3 regions of the Paracoccus sp. J56 genome follow, and region 2 is predicted to be linked to each of the others. Evidence: riboswitches for the same ligand, from Rfam matches in the RefSeq annotation. Region 2 holds a riboswitch; each other region holds the start of a gene.
What was found. A riboswitch is a leader RNA that binds a small molecule or an ion and turns the genes downstream of it on or off. The one in region 2 is predicted to bind thiamine pyrophosphate.

Region 1 (7,082 bases), on a different contig from region 2:
CCTCGTCCTTGAAGAAGCCCTTTTCCTGCGCAACGATGATCGGCGCATGGTCGGGGTTCACGAACCAGTCAAGGATCAGCGTGACCTTATCCTCGGCCAGCACTGGCTGGGCCAGCAGGGCAAAGGCGGCGGCAAGGGTGAAATGTTTCATCAATTCTCGTCTCCAAGGGCAAGAAGGGCGATTTCGCCATCCCAACGGTGGGAAAGCGCGTCGGCGGCGCGCCAGGAACGCAGACCCGAACGGCAGGCCAGCACCACACGCTGACCGGGCTCGGGCAGGGGACCGGTTGGGCCATATCCGGGCAGGCGCAGCGCCTGCGGGGTGGCCTTGCGCGGCGCCTCGTCTTCGGGGCGCAGGTCGATGACCAGATCAGCTGGGGTGATTTCATCACGTGCGATAAAGCGGGGGCCGGTGGTTTCGGGCGCGGCGTCAAAGCGGAACTGACTGAAGCGGCCGGCCTCAAAGCGAACGAACTCACCCAAGGGCGAGGGCGTGGTGCCAAGGATCAGCCGCAGCGCCATCTGGGCCTGAATACAGCCCAGCATCCCGACGACAGGGCCAAGCACGCCAGCGGTCGCGCAGGTCTGGCCGCTGTCAGGCGGGTCGGGGAAAAGCGCGCGCAGGCTGGGCGCACCGCCGCAGAACCCGCCGACATAGCCCGAAAGCCCCAGCGCCGAGGCCGAGATCAGCGGCTTTCCCGCTGCAAGGCAGCCATCAGACAAGGTGTAGCTGGCCGCATAGCTGTCGGCGCAATCCAGCACCACATCCGCCGCCGCGATCAGCGCAGGCGCATTCACGGGTGTCAGCCGGTCCTTTAGCGCCTCGACCTTAACGGCAGGGTTCAGCCGCGCCAGCGCCTGCGCGGCGGCGCGGACCTTGGGCTGACCGATGTCGTCGATCCGGTACAGCGGCTGGCGGTGCAGGTTCGTTTCCTCGACCGTATCAGCGTCGATCAGGGTGATCTGCCCGATGCCTGCCCCGGCAAGATATTGCAGTGCGGGCACACCCAGACCGCCCGCGCCGACGATCAGCACGCGGGCGGCAGAGATACGCTCTTGCCCCGCTGCGCCGACCTCGGGCAGGACCATCTGGCGGGCATAGCGGGTCATGCCGCCACCCGCTGCCATTCGCGGATGCGGCCCTCGGGGTCGGGATTCAGCGTGATGTCGGTGACAACCGAAGCAATATCCGCGCCCGCGGCAAAGGCTTCCAGCGTGCGCCCGGGTGTCATGCCGCCGATGGCGACCAACGGCGTCTCGCCCACCAGCCTGCGCCATTCGCGGACGCGGTCAAGGCCCTGCTGTTCCCATTTCATCTTTTTCAGAATGGTCGGCCATACCGGGCCCAGGGCGATGTAATCAGGCTTAAGGGCCTGCGCCCGCTCCAACTCGGCATGGTCATGGGTCGAGATGCCAAGCCGCAGCCCGGCGCGGCGGATCGCCGGCAGGTCGGCGGTGTCCAGATCCTCTTGTCCCAGATGGATGAAATCACAGCCAAGGTCGATGGCGGCCTGCCAGTGATCATTGACGACCAGCGTCGCGCCGTGATCGCGGCAAAGTTCCCGACACAATGCCAGCTCGCCCATCAGCCGGGCCGGGGGCTGGTCCTTGATGCGGACCTGAACCAGTTTCACGCCCAGAGGCAGGGCGCGGCGCAGCCAATCGGCGCTGTCAAAGATCGGGTAAAAGCGCGGCAATTTCATCCCAGCACCGCCATTCCAAACAGAGGGGTCGAAGGCGCGGCCATGTCGCGTGCCTCGATCGGGTTTGCGCCATGGGCCAGTTTTCCGGCCTCGATCGCCGATGCCATGGCGCGGGCCATCGCGACCGGATCGCCTGCCTTGGCGACGGCGGTGTTCAGCAGCACCGCGTCATAGCCCAGCTCCATCGCCTGCGCGGCGTGACTTGGCAGGCCGATGCCTGCATCGACCACCAGCGGGATACCGGGGAAATGCGCCCGAAGGCTGCGCAGCCCATAGGGATTGTTCAGCCCCCGGCCCGAGCCGATGGGCGCGCCCCAGGGCATCAGCACCTCGCAGCCCGCATCAAGCAGCCGTCCGCAGACCGACAGATCCTCGGTGCAATAGGGGAATACCTGAAAGCCGTCCCCGGACAGCGCCCGTGCCGCCTCGACCAGCGCGATCACATCGGGGCAAAGTGTGTCGTCGTCGCGGATGACCTCAAGCTTGATCCAGGGCGTCTCGAACAGCTCGCGTGCCATCTGGGCGGTGGTCACGGCCTCGCGTACCGAATGGCAGCCGGCGGTATTGGGCAGGACGGGGATGCCCAGATCGCGGATCAGGCGATAGAAGTCCTGCCCGCCGCCGCCTTCGCGGCGCAGGCTGACGGTGGCGATGCCAGCGCCCGAGGCGCGGAATGCCTCGGCCATGATCGCGGGCGAGGGGTATTGCGCGGTGCCCAGCATCAGCGGGCTTGCGACCTCGGTTCCGTAAAAGACCGGCATCTCAGCCTCCTTGCATGGGGGCCACGACTTCCAGCGCGTCGCCGTCGCTGAGCGTCGTTTCCGGGCGGGCCGCGGCGGGCAGGAAGGCACCGTTCAGTGCCGTTGCCACCTTGGCCGTACCAAGTCCGATTTCGGTCAGCACGTCCTGCACGGACGGGCCGGTCAGGTCGCGCGGCGCTCCGTTAAGGGTGATCTTCATCCATGAACTCCGGTTTCCGGCCCTCAAGCAGATAATCGGCGGCCATACGTGCCACGGCAGGGGCCAGAAGGTAGCCGTGGCGGTAAAGGCCGTTGGCGAAAAGCGTGCCACCGCGCCGGCGCAGGCGGGGCAGATTGTCGGGAAAGGCGGGGCGCGCGTCCGAGCCAAGCTCAAGGATCTCGGCCTCGGCAAAGCCCGGATGCAGGGCATAGGCAGCCGACAGCATTTCGACCGCCGAACGGGCGGTGACGCGATACTTGCCGCCGGTTTCCAGCATGGTCGCGCCGATCATATAGACCCCGTCGCCACGCGGCACGACGTAAAGCGGGATGCGCGGATGCAAAAGCCGCACGGTGCGGGTCAGCGTGACCTCGGGACAGCGCAGCACCAGCATTTCGCCGCGCACGCCGCGCAGATCGGGCAGCTCGTCCCTGGCAGCAAGGCCGCGCGCATCGACGATCATGCCGGTCGGTGCGCCCTCGGTCTCGATACGGATGCCGCGCTGTTCCAGCCGGTCGCGCAGAGCCAGCAGGGCGGCGCGGGGGTTCAGATGCGCCTCGGTGCCGAAATGCAGCCCGCGCGAAAAGCGGCCGGCCAGTTCGGGTTCCAGCGTCGCGATATCGTCACCGGTCACCGGCTGATGAGCCTTGGTCAGCCGGGCAAAGCGGTCAAGTTCGGTCCGGTCGCGTGAGGGGGCAAGCACAAGCGTGCCTCGCCGGGTGACCTCGGCGCCATTTGCTTCCCACCAATCGGCGGCGTCGAGGCCAAGGCGCAGCACCACCGGCTCGGCGCTTTCGGCCTCGCAATAGGGGGCAAGCATGCCGCCCGCGCGCCAGCTGCAGGCATGTGAGCCGGGCTTGCCGGCAGGGTCGATGATACGCGGCTGTTTCCCACGCGCGGCCAGTTCGGTCGCAATCGAGAGACCCATCACCCCCGCGCCCAGAATGGTAATCGCGGTCATGCCTGCCTCCATAGCGCGTGGAAATGATGCACGGGCCCATGGCCCAGCCCCACCGCCAGCTCATCTGCGGCCGCAATTGCACCCTGCAACCAGCCATGCGCGCGGTCTGCCGCATCCGGCACCGTCATCCCCTGCGCAAGCCCTGCCGCGATGGCCGAGGACAGTGAGCATCCGGTGCCATGGGTGTTCGCTGTGTGCTGGCGCGGTGCGGTCAGGGTCAGCGGTTCGGCTCCGATCAGCAGGTCGGTGCAGGTCTCTCCGCTGGCATGGCCACCCTTCATCAGCACATGCGTGGCGCCAAGGGCGCAAAGTGCCTTGCCCTGCGCCCGCATCTCATCCGGGGTTTGCGCGGGGGCGCGATCCAGAAGCCGCGCGGCCTCGGGCAGGTTCGGCGTCAGAACGGTCGCAAGCGGGATAAGCCGTTCACGCAGGGCCGAGACTGCCTCGTCCGGCAAAAGCGGGTCGCCCGACTTTGCCACCATCACCGGGTCAAGCACCACCGGGATCGGATTGGCTGCCAGAAGCGCGGTCAGACGGTCGGCCACCACCGTGATCACATCCGGGCCGCCCAGCATGCCGATCTTGACCGCGCGCACATCAAGATCACCAAAGACCGTATCGATCTGGGCGGCGATCATCGCCGGGCTGACGGGTTCGACCGCCGCAACGGTGCGGGTGTTCTGGGCGGTGATGGCTGTGATCACAGAAGCGCCAAAGACGCCGAGTGCTGAAAAGCTTTTCAGATCGGCCTGAATCCCGGCGCCGCCGCTGCTATCCGATCCGGCAATCGTCAGCGCGATAGGTGGGGAAGGAAATCCCGGCATGGCCCGCCTTTCAGTTCAGCCGGGCATGCAGACGGGGTCGGGACAGTTTTGCGGATGGTCTTGCCGCTTCACTCTACCCTTCCCTACGCCGGCATGACCCGGATCAGGTTCGATGGGTCGGTGCCTTGCACCTCTCAGCCCCGTTGCGGGGCCCCCCAAGTGTATGAGTCGTTTGCATGACACTAGGGCCCCGCGCCCCGGGTTGCAAGGGCTGCGGGGTCCGGGTGTCAGGGAAGCCGGGGGCAGGGCCCTGCCTGCGTTCAGTTCACGCCAAAGAGGTCGCGGGTATAGACCTTGTCTGCCACATCGGCCAATTCGGGGCCAAGGCGGTTCGCGATGATCAGATCGGCCTCGGCCTTGAAGGCGTCGAGGTCACGGATGACCGGACTGTGAAAGAAGTGATCCTCGGTCAGCACCGGCTCATAGACGATGCAGGGAATGCCCTTGGCCTTGATCCGCTTCATGATGCCCTGAATCGAGCTGTCGCGGTAATTGTCCGAGCCGGCCTTCATCACCAGCCGATAGACGCCGACAATCTTGGGTTCGCGTGCGATGATCTGGTCGGCGATGAAGTCCTTGCGGGTGCGGTTGCTTTCCACCACCGCCGCAATCAGGTTCTGCGGGACCTGATCATAGTTGGCCAGAAGCTGCTTGCTGTCCTTGGGCAGGCAGTAGCCGCCATAGCCGAAGCTTGGGTTGTTGTACTGATCGCCGATCCGCGGATCGAGGCCGACGCCCTCGATGATTTCGCGCGGGTTCAGGCCGCGGGCCAGAGCATAGCTGTCCAACTCGTTGAAATAGGCCACGCGCATCGCAAGGTAGGTGTTGGCGAACAGCTTGATCGCCTCGGCCTCGGCGGGGCCGGTGAAAAGCACCGGCATATCCTTGCGGATCGCGCCCTGTGCCAGCAGATCGGCCAGCTTATGCGCAGCGGGGCCATGATCCCCGACGACGATGCGCGACGGGTAAAGGTTATCGTAAAGCGCGCGGCCTTCACGCAGAAACTCGGGTGAGAACATGATGTTCTCATTGCCTGTTTCTTGCCGCATCCGTGCCACGAATCCGACGGGCACCGTGGATTTGATCACGATCGTTGCCTGCGGGGCGTGGTCGCGGGCCTGGGCGATCACAGCCTCGACGCTTTGGGTGTCAAAGCGGTTCGTGCGCGGGTCGTAATTCGTCGGCGTGGCGATGATGACGAAATCCGCCCCCGCCATAGCCTCGGCCTGGTCGGTCGTGGCCTGCAGGGACAGCTGCTTTCCAGCCAGCCATTCCTCGAGATCGGGGTCCTGAATGGGTGAGCGGCGGGCATTTACCAATGCCACGCGCTCTGCGTTCAGATCGAATGCCATGACTTCGTTGTGCTGCGCCAGCAGCACCGCGATCGACATTCCTACATAGCCTAGCCCGGCGACAGAAATACGCATGTGCGGGGTCCTATCCACTCTGAAGAAAACAGTCCAGTTCAGATTGGATCTGTCAGAGCTGTCGCGCAGATTTTTGCCGCGTGGGGTAAGATCGGGCCGCATCGGGGGAATCGGCGGCTCGGGGCTTTACTTGGCGGGGCATTCCGGACGATCTGGGCGCAACCGAAGCGGAAGGATGCCATGAAAAGCGTGATTTTCGACCTTGGCGGGGTGCTGATCGACTGGGACCCTGCGCTGGCCTTTGCGGATATCTTTACCAGCCGGGCCGAGGCCGAGGCCTGGATGCAGCGCATCGATTTTGCCGGCTGGAACAGGTTGCAGGACGGCGGGCGCAGCTTTGAGGACGGTCTTGCCGCCGCACGGGCCGAGCATGGCGACGAGGCGCGGCATCTGGCGGGCTATCTCGCGGCTTTTCCGCTGACCATCGAAAAGACTATTCCCGGGACGTGGGAAGTCGCCGAGGCCCTGGTTGCGCGCGGCGTTCCGCTATATGCTTTGACCAACTGGGCGGCCGAGACATGGCCCCATGCGCTGGAGCTGCATCCTCGGCTGGGCGCGGTTTTCGCGGACATTCTTGTGTCAGGCCGCGTCGGGATGATGAAGCCAGGCCCGGCGATCTATCGCATGGTGATGGATCGCAACGGTTTGCGGCCCGAGGATTGCGTATTCGTTGATGACAGTCTGCCGAATGTCGAAGCGGCGCGAGGGCTGGGAATCGATGCGATCCAGTTCACCGGGGCCGGCGCGCTGGGCGACGAGCTGGCGCGGCGCGGGTTGTTCTGAAGTATTCTTGACAGCGGGGGGCAGCCCCCTGTCAGGTTGATGGGGTCAGGTCCGCACAGCCGGCGCGACTGTACCCTGATCTATTTGCAGCAGGGCAGATGGGCGCGGCCGGGAACGATCCGAATCAGGCAGTCCTGCGCGTGACCCTGACTTCGACCCCGCCTCGCTTTGCCGGGATCGGGCCGACGCTGAAATCGGTGCTGAACCAGCGTATCCCCCGGATCAGGTGCGGCTTTGCGTGCCGCGCCGCTATCGCCGTTTTCCCGATTGGGACGGGTGCCTGCCGCAGGTTCCCCAAGGCATCACCGTGGTCAGGACCGATCAGGACTATGGCCCTGCGACCAAGATCCTGCCTGCGGTGCACGAGTTTCGGGGGCAGGATTGCGAGTTGCTGCTTTGCGACGATGACCGGCGCTACGACCCG
Region 2 (7,082 bases):
CGCCGCATTGAGGGTGTCGGTCGCGCACAGGTCTTTGCGCCGGAACGTGCACTGCGCATCTGGGTCGACCCGACCAAGATGACCGGGCTTAACCTCAGCTCGGCCGAGATCGTGGCAGCGGTACGGGCGCAGAACGCGCAGGTTGCGGCAGGCAAGGTCGGCGCAGACCCGAACCCCATCGGCCAGCAGCTGACCGCGACCGTGCTGATCAAGGGTCAGCTCGACGATGTCGATGAATTCGGTAACATCGTGCTGCGCGCCAATCCCGACGGCTCGACCGTGCTTTTGCGCGACGTGGCGCGGCTTGAAATCGGGGCAGAGAGCTACAGCTTCTCGTCGCGTATCAACGGCAAGCCGGCGGCGGCGCTGGGTATCCAGCTTTCGACGACCGGTAACGCGCTGAACACCTCGGAGGCGGTGCATGAGAAGATGGAGGAACTGTCCCGCTTCTTTCCGGATGGGGTCACCTACACCATTCCCTATGACACCACACCTTTCGTCGAGGCCTCGATCGAAAAGGTTCTGCATACGCTGCTAGAGGCGGTGGGACTGGTTTTCCTGGTGATGTTCCTGTTCTTGCAGAACTTTCGCTATACGATCATCCCGACCGTTGTGGTGCCCATCGCGTTGATGGGAACGGTGGCCGTCATGCTGGCGGCGGGCTTTTCGATCAACGTGCTGACCATGTTCGCCATGGTGCTGGCCATCGGCATCCTTGTCGATGACGCGATCGTGGTGATCGAGAACGTCGAACGCATCATGGCAAGCGAGGGTTTGCCGCCACGTGAGGCGACGGAAAAAGCCATGGACCAGATCTCGGGCGCTATCGTCGGCATCACGCTGGTCCTGGCGGCGGTCTTTGTGCCTATGGCCTTTTTCCCCGGTTCGTCGGGTATCATTTATCGCCAGTTCGCGCTGACCATGGTGGTGTCGATCCTGTTCTCGGCCTTCCTCGCGCTGACGCTGACGCCGGCGCTTTGCGCGACCTTCCTCAAGCCCATCAATGGCCATCACGAGAAAAAAGGTTTCTTTGGCTGGTTTAACCGCAACTTCGACCGGCTGACCAACCGCTATACCCGCGTGGTCGGCTTTGTCACGAGGCGGCGGCTGGTGATGATGGTCTTTTATCTGGCGCTTGTCGGAGCGACGGCCATGGGCTTTCTGCGCCTGCCGACCAGCTTTTTGCCGAACGAGGATCAGGGCTTTATCATTACCGATATCCAGACCCCGCCGACGGCCAGTTCGAACCGCACCGATGAGGTGCTGACGCAGGCCGCACAGATGTTCCAGCGCAACGACGCGGTCGAGAATACCGTGGCAATCCGGGGCTTCAGCTTTTCGGGGCAGGGGCCGAATGCCGGGCTGATGTTCGTCACCTTCAAGGACTGGGCCGAGCGTGATCAGTCGGCACAGACCATCGCTGATGCCGCGAATATGGAGATGTTTACCTATCAGGACGCGCAGGCCTATGCGCTGTCTCCGCCTCCGATTCCCGGCTTTGGTTCCACTGGCGGCTTCAGCTTCCGCCTGCAGGACCGTGGTGGGCAGGGGCAGGACGCGCTGCTTGCAGCCGCCCAGCAGATCATGGCCAAGGCGCAGGAAAACGGCATCGCGACCGGCCTGCGCATCGAGGGTCTGCCCTCGGCCGCGCAGGTCTATGTCACCATCGACCGTGAAAAGGCCAATGCCTTCGGCGTGACCTTTGCCGATATCTCGGCGACGATCTCGCAATATCTGGGGTCGGCCTACATCAACGACTTCCCCAATGCCGGGAAGATGCAGCGCGTGGTCATGCAGGCCGAGGAAAACTCGCGCATGCAGGCCGAGGACATCCTGAAGCTCACCGTGCGCAACAGCAATGGTGGCATGGTGCCTTTCTCGTCCTTTGCAAGCGTAAGCTGGGAGCAGGGGCCGTCGCAGGTCGTGGGTTATAACGGTTATCCCTCGATCCGTATCGCGGGTGCTGCTGCTCCGGGCTACAGCTCTGGTGCCGCCATGGCCGAGATGGAGCGTCTGGCGACCGAACTGCCGCAGGGCTTTGGCTATGAATGGACTGGTCAGTCTCTGGAAGAGATCCAGGCCGGTTCGCAGGCGACGCTGCTTTATGCGATGAGTATTCTCTTTGTCTTCCTGCTGCTTTCGGGCCTTTACGAAAGCTGGTCGATTCCGCTGTCGGTGATGCTGGTGGTGCCCTTGGGCGTTCTGGGGTGTGTCGGGGCGGTGATGCTGCGTGACATGCCGAACGACATCTACTTCAAGGTCGGCCTGATCGCGATCATCGGCCTGTCTGCCAAAAACGCCATCCTGATCGTCGAATTCGCCAAAGAGCTGCGCGAACAGGGTCAAAGCCTGATCGAGGCGGCGGTACAGGCGGCCAAACTGCGCTTCCGGCCGATCCTGATGACCTCGCTGGCTTTTACGCTGGGCGTGGTGCCGCTTGCGATCGCAACGGGACCCTCGGCTGCCAGCCAGAACGCGATCGGTACCGGCGTGATCGGTGGGATGGTCGCGGCCACCGTCCTTGCTGTGTTTTTTGTTCCGGTGTTCTTCGTGTTCGTCCTTGGGCTTGTCAGCCGCCTGACCGGCGCAAAAGCTGAGAAGCCTGCAAAAGCCGATACGGCGGGCTAGGCTCCGGCTTCGCCGCAAGGGTACGGGCGGTCCCGGGGGCCGCCCGTGCTTTCCCTTCTTTTCCGCGACCCGGTTCCGGGCCGTTTCAAGCAGAGAGTTTCGGATGACTCATACCTTGTCTCTTTCCCGTCGCGGCATCCTGGGCGGGTTCGTCTCGACCCTGGCGCTTGCCGCCTGTAACCCGGTCACCTACACGGCGCCCAAGGCCGATGTGGCTACAAGCTTTGCCTCCAGCTCTCCGGCCCGGCGCGCCGGCTCGAACGCCTGGTGGGCAGCGTTTCGCGACAAGCGGCTGGATGCGTTGATTGCAGCGGGGCTAAAGCGCAACCTTGATGTCCAGACCGCTGTTGCCACGATCCGCGAGGCACAGGCCAATGCCCGGCTGGTCGGTGCAAACGACCTGCCGCAGGCGCAGGCCGAAGGTGCGGCCGGACGCGCGCACAACGAAACCGGCGTGGTCGAAACCACCTCTGCGACGCTGGGCGTTTCGTGGCTGATTGACCTTTTTGGGCAGAACCGCGCCGCGCGCGAGGGTGCCTCGGCCCGGCTGGATGCGGCCTATCTGTCAGCAGAAGTGGCGCGGCTGACCGTCGCCAGCGCAATCGCCTCGGCCTATGTTGATGCGCGCTACTATCAGGAGACGATGGCTCTGACCCGCCAGAGCCTTCAAAGCCGCAAGCGCACGCTTGAGATGACGCGGACGCAGGATGCCTTTGGCAGCGCCTCGCGCCTTGAGGTGCTGCAGGCTGAGCAGCTGGTTGCCCAGGCCGAGGCGGCCTTGCCCGCGCTTGAGGTCGGGTTTGACCAGTCGGTGAACCGGCTTGCGACCCTGACCGCTGGGCGCAGCACCGATATCGCGGCGCAGTTGCGCAAGACGGGTGGCCAGCCGCGCGCGCGCTACAGCGCCAGCGTCGGTGTACCTGCCGATGTGATCCGGGTGCGCCCCGATGTGCGCATGGCCGAACGCAACCTTGCCGCAGCTGTCGCCGATGTGGGCGAGGCGCAGGCCGCCTTTTATCCGCGCCTGACCCTGTCGGGCACGATCACGCCGACCAATATCCGCGGTGGCGGCAGCATGAAGACCTGGGGCTTTGGGCCCCAGATCACGCTGCCCCTCTTTACCGGGGGTGCGAATGAGGCCCGGCTGTCGGCTGCGCAGGCGCGTGCCGAACAGGCGCGGCTGGCGTGGCAGGCATCGGTCCTGAAAGCGGTCGAAGAGGTCGAGAACGCGCTGGCCGGCTATAACCGCGACGCTCGCGCAGTTTCCGCGCAATCGCGTCTGGTCGATAACGCCCGCGAGACGGTCAGCCTGACCCGCAGTTCGTATGAACTGGGCGAGGCTGATTTCTTCCCGGTCCTGGATGCCGAGCGCAGCCTGCTTTCAGCCCGTCAGGAACTGGCGGCAGCGGTGCGTCAGCAGGCGCTGAACTTTGTCGCTCTCAGCGCAGCCTCGGCCGGCGGTGTCGGCCTGCCTGCCAGCTGAGGGTATTGACCGGCCGCAGGGAAACGGCCATGCTGCCCGGACGTCAGGGGAGTCCCGCCCAGGGGACTGAGAGGCTGACAGGGACCGTCTTATAGCGGTTCCGGTGAAGCGACCCTTTGAACCTGACCCAGTTGATACTGGCGTAGGAAGACCGAAGGGCATTTCCCCATACGCAGATCGCGGGGTGGTCCTTTCGGGCCACCCGGCCCTTTTCGCATCTCGCGGGGCCGTTGGCCCCTTTCTGCTTCCGGGCTCGGCTGGGTCTCTGCTCAGGGAGAACGAGATGAGCCAGACCCTTCCCACTATCACCACCGGCCCTCTGCCCGGATCGCGCAAGATCCATGTTCCGGGGCAGGTGCACGATATTCGTGTGCCGATGCGCGAAATCGCGGTTTCAAACGAGGCACCGCTGATCGTCTATGACAGCTCTGGCCCCTATACGGATGCCGGGGTGCGGGCCGATATCGCGCGTGGTCTGCCCGATCTGCGCGGCGACTGGCAGTTGCGGCGCGGTGACGTGGCCTCCTATCCGGGCCGTCCCGTGACTGCTGCCGACAACGGGTTTGCCGAGGGCGCGCGCCTGACCCCTGCATTCCCTGAACGCCGCGATCCGCTGCGCGCGGTCGGGGACCGGGCAATTACTCAGCTTGCCTATGCTCGTGCGGGCATCGTCACGCCAGAAATGGAATTTGTCGCCATCCGCGAGAATGAAGGCAGGTTGGCCGCCCATATTCGCGATGGTGATCCAATGGGCGCGGATCTGCCCGATCTGGTGACGCCCGAGTTCGTGCGGGCCGAGATTGCTGCCGGTCGTGCGATCATCCCGGCCAATATCAACCATCGTGAGCTTGAGCCGATGATCATTGGCCGCAATTTTCGCGTCAAGGTGAATGCCAATATCGGCAATTCCGCCGTCACCTCCAGCATGGAGGAAGAGGTTGAAAAGATGGTCTGGGCGATCCGCTGGGGCGCCGATACTGTCATGGACCTTTCGACCGGGCGCAATATTCACAACATCCGCGACTGGATCATCCGCAACGCTCCGGTCCCGATTGGTACGGTTCCGCTGTATCAGGCACTGGAAAAGGTCGGCGGCGTCGCCGAGGATCTGAGTTGGGAGATTTACCGCGATACGCTGATCGAGCAGGCCGAACAGGGCGTCGATTACTTTACCATCCATGCCGGGGTGCGCCTGCATATGATCCCGCTGACTGCGCGCAGGGTGACGGGGATCGTCAGTCGCGGAGGCTCGATCATGGCGAAATGGTGTCTGCATCACCACCGCGAGAGCTTTCTCTATGAGAATTTTGAGGAAATCTGCGACATCATGCGTGCCTATGATGTCAGCTTCAGTCTGGGCGACGGGTTGCGCCCCGGTTCGATCGCTGATGCCAATGACGAGGCGCAATTCGCCGAGCTTCGCACCTTGGGTGAGCTGACCAAAATCGCATGGGCCAGGGATTGCCAGGTGATGATCGAGGGGCCGGGCCATGTGCCCATGCATAAGATCAAGGCGAATATGGATGAGCAGCAGCGCCATTGCCATGACGCGCCCTTCTATACGCTCGGGCCGCTGACCACCGATATCGCGCCGGGCTATGATCATATCACCTCGGCCATTGGCGCGGCGATGATTGGCTGGTTCGGGACCGCGATGCTTTGCTATGTCACGCCCAAGGAACATCTGGGTCTGCCCGACCGTGACGACGTCAAAACCGGTGTGATCACTTACAAGCTGGCCGCTCATGCCGCCGATCTGGCCAAGGGTCATCCCGGGGCGCGTCTGCGCGATGACGCCTTGTCGCGGGCACGGTTCGAGTTTCGCTGGGAGGATCAGTTCAACCTTGGCCTTGACCCTGACACCGCACGCGCCATGCATGACGAGACCATGCCGAAAGAGGCGCATAAGCTTGCGCATTTCTGCTCGATGTGCGGGCCCAAGTTCTGCTCGATGCGCATTTCGCACGACATCCGGGCCGAGGCCGAGCGTCAGGCCGGCATGGAGGAAATGGCCGAAAAATTCCGACAGGGCGGGGCGCTGTATCTGCCCGCGAAAGACGCCGCCGTGACCGAGGCGGGCTGACCTCGGCGCAGCAACCAGAGGCGGCCAGAGCCTTACTGGCCGCTTCCTTCTGACGCGGCGGCGGGGTCTTTTCCAGCTATGGTTTCGGTGGCACTGGGGCGTGGGATTGAATAGAGGTCATCCCATAGGCCGGCCTGGCCGGCTGCGGTTTAAAGAAGCAAAAGCGAGACGACCCATGGTGAATGTCCCGGAAGTGACCGGCTTCTACGAGGCGCGCACCGGCTCGGTGCAATATGTCGTAGCCGACCCCGAGACCGGAAAATGCGCCATCATCGACCCGGTGCTGGATTATGACGAGAAATCCGGTGCCACCGCCACCATCGAGGCCGACCGCATCCTTAGCTTTATCGCTGATAAAGGCTATGAGGTTCAGTGGATTCTGGATACCCATCCCCATGCCGACCACTTCTCGGCCGCCGATTACCTGCGCAGCAAGACCGGCGCCCCGACCGCCATCGGCGAAAAGATTGTCGAGGTGCAAAACCTGTGGAAGGATTTCTATAACTGGCCTGATTTCCCTGCCGATGGCTCGCAATGGGACAAGCTGTTTGCTGCGGGTGAGCGGTTCTCGGTCGGCAATATCCCCGCCCATGTGATGTTTTCACCGGGCCATACGCTGGCCTCGGTCACCTATGTCGTCGGGGATGCGGCCTTTGTGCATGACACGCTGTTCATGCCTGACAGCGGCACTGCCCGTGCCGATTTCCCGGGCGGAGATGCACATGTCCTGTGGCGATCGATTCAGGATATCCTGTCCCTGCCGGATGAGACGCGGATTTTCACCGGCCACGATTACTGTCAGGGCGGACGCGAGGCGCGCTGGCAATCGACCGTGACCGAGCAGCGGACAGCGAATATCCACCTGTCGCAGCGGCCGACCGAGGATGA
Region 3 (7,082 bases), on a different contig from region 2:
GCGCGTCCCCGCAAGGTCGATCACCGGCTGGTAGCCAGCGCCGTCTATACCCGCCCGCATGAGCTGGCGACCATAGGTGTGACCGAGGAAGAGGCCGCGGCCATCGGCCCCGCTGACATCTATGTCGCTAGCTTCCGGCCAATGCGTTCACTGTTTGCGGGGTCGGATGCGCGGGCGGTGATGAAGCTGATCGTCGATGCCGAAACCGACCGGGTGCTTGGCTGTCACATCTTTGGCCCCGAGGCAGGCGAGATGATCCAGATGGTTGCGGTGCCGATGGGCATGGGCGCGACCAAGGCCGACTTTGACGCAGCCATCGCCGTGCACCCGACACTTGCCGAAGAGCTTGTGACCATGCGCAAACCCTCGCGCCGGGTCGGGGTGGAAAAGACTGACAAACCTGCCGCATCGGCTTGATTTTTCGGCCCAAGGCACCAGTTTCAACCAGACAGACATAGAACGAGGCACGAGACGCATGGCACCACAAGGCCCCTGGGGCGGCGGCGGAGATGACGGCAAGGGCGGCAAAGAGCCGCCGCAAGGGGGCGGTCAGCGCCCCTGGGGCAGCGCAGGGGGCGGCAGGGACAACCGGCCGCAAGGCCCTCAACGCGGCGACCAGATTCCCGAAATCGAAGAGCTGGTGCGCAAGGGTCAGGACCGGCTGCGCGTGCTGATGGGCGGCAAAGGCGGCTCGGGTGGCAATCGCGGCGGCGGACCGCGCCGCCCGCAAGGCCCCCAGTTCCAGATGAGCCGCGGTGCCTGGGGCCTGGCGGCGCTTGCAGTGGTCGCGGTCTGGGCCTTTACCAGCTTTTACACCGTCAAGCCCGAGGAACGCGCAGTCGAGCTGCTGTTCGGCAAGCCGGTCGGCACGGGTGAGCCGGGCCTGAACTTTGCGCCCTGGCCCTTTGTCACCGCCGAGGTCGTGCAGGTCTCGGGTGAGCGGACGACCGAAATCGGCACCGGCCGGGCAGGTCCGATGGATTCGGGGCTGATGCTGACACGCGACCAGAACATCGTGGATATGGCATATCAGGTGGTCTGGAACATCTCGGACCCCGAGAAATTCCTTTTCAACCTCGCCGACCCCGAAGACACGATCCGCGCCGTCTCGGAATCGGCGATGCGCGACATTGTGGCACGGTCGGAACTGGCGCCGATCCTGAACCGCGACCGGGGTGCCATTGCCGACGACCTGAAACTTGCGGTGCAGAACACGCTGAACGACTATGAGGCGGGGATCAACGTGCTGCGCGTCAACCTTGACCGCGCCGACCCGCCGCGCGAGGTCATCGACAGTTTCCGCGAAGTGCAGGCCGCCCAGCAGGAACGCGACCGGCTTGAGAAAGAGGCCGATGCCTATGCCAACCGCGTGCTTGCAAGCGCCCGGGGTGAGGCTGCCGCCGTGATTGAACGTGCCGAGGCCTATCGCGCCGAGGCAGTGAACACAGCCGAGGGTGAGGCCGCGCGCTTTAACTCGGTCTACGCAGAATATGTGAAGGCGCCTGAAGTTACGCGCCGCCGGATGTATCTGGAAACCATGGAGAAAATCCTTGGCGGCGTGAATAAGGTCATTCTGGATGGCGAAGGCGGGCAGGGCGTCGTGCCCTATCTGCCGCTGGATCAGCTGCGCAGCAGGGCGCCCGGCTCTGCCAATACCAATACCGGCGGAGGGAACTAGTAATGAATCGCGCCATTTCGCTTTTGGCTCTGCCGTTTCTGGTCGTGGTGGCTGTTCTGGTCGTCGCTGCGCTTTATATCGTCGATGTGCGTGAAAAGGCGCTGGTCCTGCGCTTTGGCGAGGTGGTCGAGGTGCGCGAAGAGCCCGGTCTGGGCATCAAGGTGCCTTTCCTCGACAATGTGGTGAAATACGACGCCCGCATCCTTGGCCTGCCGACCCCGCCGATGGAGGTGACGCCTCTTGATGACCGCCGTCTGGTCGTCGACGCCTTTGCACGCTGGCAGATTACCGATGTCGTGCAGTTCCGCCGCGCGGTAGGCGCAGGCGGTATCGAGTTCGCTCAGCGCCGGCTTGAACCGATCGTGACCAATGCCATCCGTCAGGTGCTGGGTTCGGTCCCCTCAACCACTGTTCTGTCTGATGACCGGACCCCGCTGATGAACCGCATCCGCGACCTTGCGCGCGAAGATGCCAAAGATCTGGGCATCCGGGTCATTGACGTGCGTCTGACCCGCACCGATCTGCCCGAGCAGAACCTGACCGCCACCTATGCCCGGATGCGGGCCGAGCGTGAGCGTGAAGCGGCTGATGAGATCGCCCGTGGTGGTGAGGCCGCGCAGCGCGTCCGCGCCGCTGCCGACCGTACCGTGGTCGAGCTGACCTCCGAGGCGCGCAAGCGGGCCGAGGTGATCCGGGGTGAGGCCGATGCCCGTCGTAACGCGATTTATGCCGATGCTTTCGGCCGCGACCCTGAATTCTTTGCCTTCACCCGCTCGATGACCTCTTACGAGCGTGCGCTGAAGGGCGAGAACAGCTCGCTGGTTATCAAACCCGAGGGCGAGTTCTTTGACTATCTGCGTTCGGATGGTGCAGAGAACGCCCGCCCGGTGCCGCTGCCTCCCCCGGCTGCTGCTGCCACCGAGGCGGCGGATGAGGGCGATGTTCAGGGGGCTTTGCAGCCGGGTGAAACCCCTGCGCCGGTCCAGACGAACCGCGACGGCCAGCCCCTTGGGGCCAATGCGGGGGTGACGCTGACGCCCTTGCCGGAAACGCTGGCCAGCCCGCCGCAAGAAGAACCGGTGGTCACGCCCACCGAATGATCCGGGAAGGATCTGAATAGCAAAAGGGCGGGACAAGATGTCCCGCCCTTTTCTCATGCCTGCTTTCCGTTTCACTCGATGCGGGCGGCCTGCCGCTGTTCCTCTTCGGCCAGTTCGCGCTGCCATTCCCGCCAGATTGATACCAGCAGCGCCATCAGCACCGGGCCGACAAACAAACCCACGATACCCATGGTCTTGACCCCGCCGATCAGGCCGAAAAATGTCGGCAGGAAGGGCAGCTTGACCGGTCCTCCGACCAAGACCGGGCGGATGGTCTTATCGACTACGAAAAGCTCGCAAGTGCCCCATAAAAACAGCGCCGCCCCCGCTACGGGCGAGCCGCTGGCAGCAAGATAGGCCGAGACAAGGGTAAAGCACAGCGGTGCGCCACCCGGGATCAGCGCCATAAAGCCGGTGATGACGCCAAATGTCACGGGTGAGGGGACACCAGCCAGCCAATAGGCCAGCCCCAGCACCACACCTTCGCCAATCGCAATCAGGGTCATGCCGGTCACTGTCGAGCTGATGGTGGCAGGCACAACGCGCGACAGCCGCTCCCACCGGTCGGGCAGGATGCGCCGGCCGACCTGGTCGATCTGGGCGACAATCCGATCTCCGTCGCGGTAAAGTACGAACAGCGTAATGAGCATGAAAAGCAGCGTCAGCGCCAGATGAAAGGCCAGCGTTCCGGCTGTCACCGCACCGCGATAGATAGCCCCGATATTCGAGCCGCTGACCAGCTGCACGATCTCGCTGATGCCGCCCGGGCGGCCGACATAGTTCTGCCAGTTCTCGTCCAGCCAGTCTCCGATCTGGGGCAGCTCAACCATCCATGCCGGGGTTGGTGCGCCAGAACTGTTGATCATAATCGCCCAGTTGATCCAGTCGCGCAGCTCCCGAAAGGCATAGATCAGCGCCATGGCGATGGGAATCAGCAGAAAGCAGACCAGTACCAGCACCAGAAGCGTCGCCGCTCCGGTCCGGCCGAGATTGAGCTGAAATGCCGCGCGGTCGCGCAGGGGCCAACTTGCCAGCGCGATGACCGAGGCGGCCAACACAGGCACCAGAAAGCCGTGAAAGAAATAGACCGAAGCCGCCACGATAGCGAGCAGCAGCCAACGCGCAGCCGATATATTGGTCAGCAGGGGGGGGCGGTGCAGGCGCAGCCCGACCTGTTTCTGGCCTTGCCGCAACGCGGCGGTGGGGTTCGGTGCTGTCGCGCTTGTCGGTTTCGGCATTTCGCCTGTCGTCATGGTCCCGATCCTGCCTGCGTGCGGGTAAGCCCGCCATGTCGCAACAGGATAACATCTGGCCCCGGGCTGCAAGTCGGAATGCCACCCCGCCACGCGGGCAAGTCCTTGATCCCGGCTCACGATCCTGTGTGCTGGCCTGCGCGCGGGCGATCCGGACGATGCGTGACAGCCCCTCCCGACCTGGCTAACCTGTCGCGCACCAGGGGGTGTCCCGGCAAGGGGCTGAGAGGCTGCTGGCGCATATACTGCGCGGCGCGGCGACCCTTTGAACCTGATCCGGATCATGCCGGCGAAGGGATGGGAAGGGACCAGCCGTCATCTGCCCGCCCTTTGCCGGCCCCACTGCGAGGCCGTCCGACTATCCGGTCTTGCCCCCGCCAAAGAGGATGCGATGACCGAAACCTTTTTTGAAACCTTGCGCCAGGAAACCGTTGCCCAATGGGATGCCGCCGTGAATCACCGCTTTGTGCGCGAGCTTTGCACGGGCGAGATCAGCGATGCGGTCATGGCGCGCTATCTGGTGCAGGATCACCGCTTTCTGGATGCTTTTCTGACGCTTCTTGGGGCGGCAATCGCCTCGGCAGACCGGTTCGAATCGCGCCTGCGCTTTGGCCGCTTTGCCGGCATGGTCTCAGGGGATGAAAATGATTATTTCCTGCGCGCCTTTGATGCGCTGGGGGTCAGCGCCGAGGCTCGTGCGCAGATCCCCGACAGCGCGCCAACCACGGGTTTTCAGGCCCTGATGCGCGAGGCTGCTGCGACGCGCAGCTATCCAGCGGTGCTGGCAGTGCTGAATGTGGCCGAAGGTCTATATCTTGACTGGGCAAGCCGTGCGCCCCAACCGCTGCCCCCGAATTTTGTCCATGCCGAGTGGATTACCCTGCACGATAATCCCTTTTTCCGCGATTTTGTCGCGTTCCTGAAAAAGGAACTTAATCGCGTCGGCTCACAGGGGGCGGATCAGGCACGGGACTTTTTCCGCCGGGCCGTTCAGCTGGAGCTGGAGTTTTTCGATGACAGTTACACTGGTTAGCGATTAATTCTCGACAATTTCGAGATACAGCGGACCATTTGGCGGACCGCATTCCCGGTAGTCGAGAATGATGCGCAGCAGCCCGGCAGGCGCTACCCGCTCAGAGGTGTGGCGCAATTCAGGCGGGCTCCACCAGCGGAACTCACGAAAGGTGGCGGCCTCGGGCGCGTTAAGTACCCGGGGCACAAATTCCGGGGTCTCGATCAGAAAGTAGTCCTCGGACTGCCGCCAGCGGTGCTGGTGCAGGGTCATCATGACCTGCCGTTTCCAGACCAAAGGGCCAAGGGCGGGCAGGGTAAAGCCCAACTCTTCGGCCAGTTCGCGGCGCAGGGTTTCTTCGGGCGTCTCACCCGGCTCAACGCCGCCGCCGGGAGTGATCCACCAATCGCCGCCGCCGTAATCGACACGCATCAGCAACACCCGGTCCCCGGGTGTCAGCAGAATGGCCCGCATGGCCTGTCGGTCGATGATCCTCATGCAGTCTGGGCCTTGGACAACAGGCAAAAGAAAAGGCCCCGATCCGGCACATGGCCGGGACCGGGGCCCCAATATGGTCAGCGACGCTTACTCGTCGTCATTGTCCGGCACATCGGCGATGTCATCCAGCGACACGTCGCCGTCGTCATCGTCATCGTCCAGCAGATCGTCATCCAGATCGCCGGCATCGGCGTCATCGTCCAGATCGTCGTCAACAACCAGATCCGTTTGATCGTCATCGCGCGAGGCGGTCTTTTCCGCGATCAGCGAGCGTGTGCGGCCGTTGCTCAGGCTTTCCACCGTGAACTCGGCCCCGCAGGCGGGGCAGGTCATCGGATCGTTAGTCAGATCGTAAAAGCGCGTGGCGCAATGGGGGCAAAGGCGTTTCGTGCCCCATTCCTCTTTGGGCATGGTGTTCTCTTTCTGCCGCGTTCAGCTAAATCCGCTGTCCCCTGCCACAGCCGGAACAGGCTGTCAAAGCCTTTTCCCCCTTGCAGGGCAGAGGTGGTGCAGGGGAAACATGGGGCCAGAGGCAATGCTTGGCAAGATGCGATAAATCATGGACAGGATTCTGGTCGGAGGCGACATTCCCGTGACGTTGCGCCGTTCGGCCCGGGCGCGACGCATGACGTTGCGCGTTACACGGGCGGGGGGCGAGGTGGTCCTGACCCTGCCCAGCCGCGCCAGCCTAGCTGCAGGCCGTGCCTTTGCCGAATCGCGAGCCGAGTGGCTGCGCAATACGCGCGCAGGGATGCCGCCCCTGCAGCTGGCCGAACCCGGCGCGCTATTGCCTGTCGAGGGGCGGTTGCGGCGCATCGTCCCGGCAGCGACGCGGCGGATCGAGCTGGCCGGGGACGCAATCCTTGTCCCCGAACACCGCCCGGCCGGAGTGGTGGTTGAGGCATTTCTGAAACATCTGGCACAGGCGCGGCTGGCACCCGCCTGCGACCGTCATGCTGCGGCATTGGGACGCGGCTTTCAGGCGCTGGTCCTGCGTGACACCCGCTCGCGCTGGGGCAGTTGTACCCATGACGGCAGGCTGATGTTTTCATGGCGCCTGGCCATGGCCCCACCCGAAGTACTGGACTATGTCGCAGCGCATGAGGTCGCGCATCTGGCGCATATGGACCACTCGCCAGCCTTCTGGGCCGCGACCGCCCGCCTGCGGCCTGATTACGCCCGGCAACGCGCCTGGCTGCGCGCCCATGGCCATGAGTTGCAGGCATGGCGTTTTCGTGGCTGAAAGGGTCGCTCCTTTGCCTTGACGGCGGCCCCGTTTGTGATCACATGCGGGCATGAGTCCTTCGCGTTCCTCGGAAACCTCGGCCCATGAGCGGCTGTATCGTAACCTGCGTCAGCGCATCATGCTGGGCGAACTGCCGCCCGGTCAGGCGCTGACCCTGCGCGGCATCGCCGCCGAGCATCGCGTCTCGATGACACCCGCGCGCGAGGCGGTGCGGCGGCTGGTAGCCGAAGGGGCACTGTCGCTATCGTCATCGGGACGTATCGCCACGCCGGAACTGTCGGTCGAGCGGATCGAA

Region 1: it holds a riboswitch for thiamine pyrophosphate, as region 2 does, so the genes downstream of both, thiD (bifunctional hydroxymethylpyrimidine kinase/phosphomethylpyrimidine kinase) here and thiC (phosphomethylpyrimidine synthase ThiC) in region 2, are expected to answer to the same signal.
Region 3: it holds a riboswitch for thiamine pyrophosphate, as region 2 does, so the genes downstream of both, M511_RS13160 (TenA family protein) here and thiC (phosphomethylpyrimidine synthase ThiC) in region 2, are expected to answer to the same signal.

What each region holds. Positions count from the first base shown of each region.
Region 1 covers NZ_JAFL01000029.1:22,042-29,123, reverse strand. Annotated here, with positions in the region: gene M511_RS16305 (ABC transporter substrate-binding protein) at 1-151, opposite strand, end outside; gene M511_RS16300 (HesA/MoeB/ThiF family protein) at 151-1,110, opposite strand; gene M511_RS16295 (thiamine phosphate synthase) at 1,107-1,703, opposite strand; gene M511_RS16290 (thiazole synthase) at 1,700-2,464, opposite strand; gene thiS (sulfur carrier protein ThiS) at 2,466-2,663, opposite strand; gene M511_RS16280 (FAD-dependent oxidoreductase) at 2,647-3,624, opposite strand; gene thiD (bifunctional hydroxymethylpyrimidine kinase/phosphomethylpyrimidine kinase) at 3,621-4,448, opposite strand; TPP riboswitch at 4,512-4,616, opposite strand; gene M511_RS16270 (nucleotide sugar dehydrogenase) at 4,709-5,875, opposite strand; gene M511_RS16265 (HAD family hydrolase) at 6,056-6,658, shown strand; gene M511_RS16260 (glycosyltransferase family 2 protein) at 6,897-7,082, shown strand, end outside.
Region 2 covers NZ_JAFL01000019.1:12,442-19,523, forward strand. Annotated here, with positions in the region: gene M511_RS13860 (efflux RND transporter permease subunit) at 1-2,628, shown strand, start outside; gene M511_RS13865 (efflux transporter outer membrane subunit) at 2,732-4,111, shown strand; TPP riboswitch at 4,147-4,277, shown strand; gene thiC (phosphomethylpyrimidine synthase ThiC) at 4,395-6,194, shown strand; gene M511_RS13875 (MBL fold metallo-hydrolase) at 6,370-7,082, shown strand, end outside.
Region 3 covers NZ_JAFL01000017.1:26,559-33,640, reverse strand. Annotated here, with positions in the region: gene gorA (glutathione-disulfide reductase) at 1-417, shown strand, start outside; gene hflK (FtsH protease activity modulator HflK) at 476-1,678, shown strand; gene hflC (protease modulator HflC) at 1,681-2,778, shown strand; gene M511_RS13165 (AI-2E family transporter) at 2,850-4,031, opposite strand; TPP riboswitch at 4,224-4,346, shown strand; gene M511_RS13160 (TenA family protein) at 4,423-5,064, shown strand; gene M511_RS13155 (NUDIX hydrolase) at 5,068-5,541, opposite strand; gene M511_RS13150 (FYDLN acid domain-containing protein) at 5,629-5,952, opposite strand; gene M511_RS13145 (M48 family metallopeptidase) at 6,101-6,784, shown strand; gene M511_RS13140 (GntR family transcriptional regulator) at 6,837-7,082, shown strand, end outside.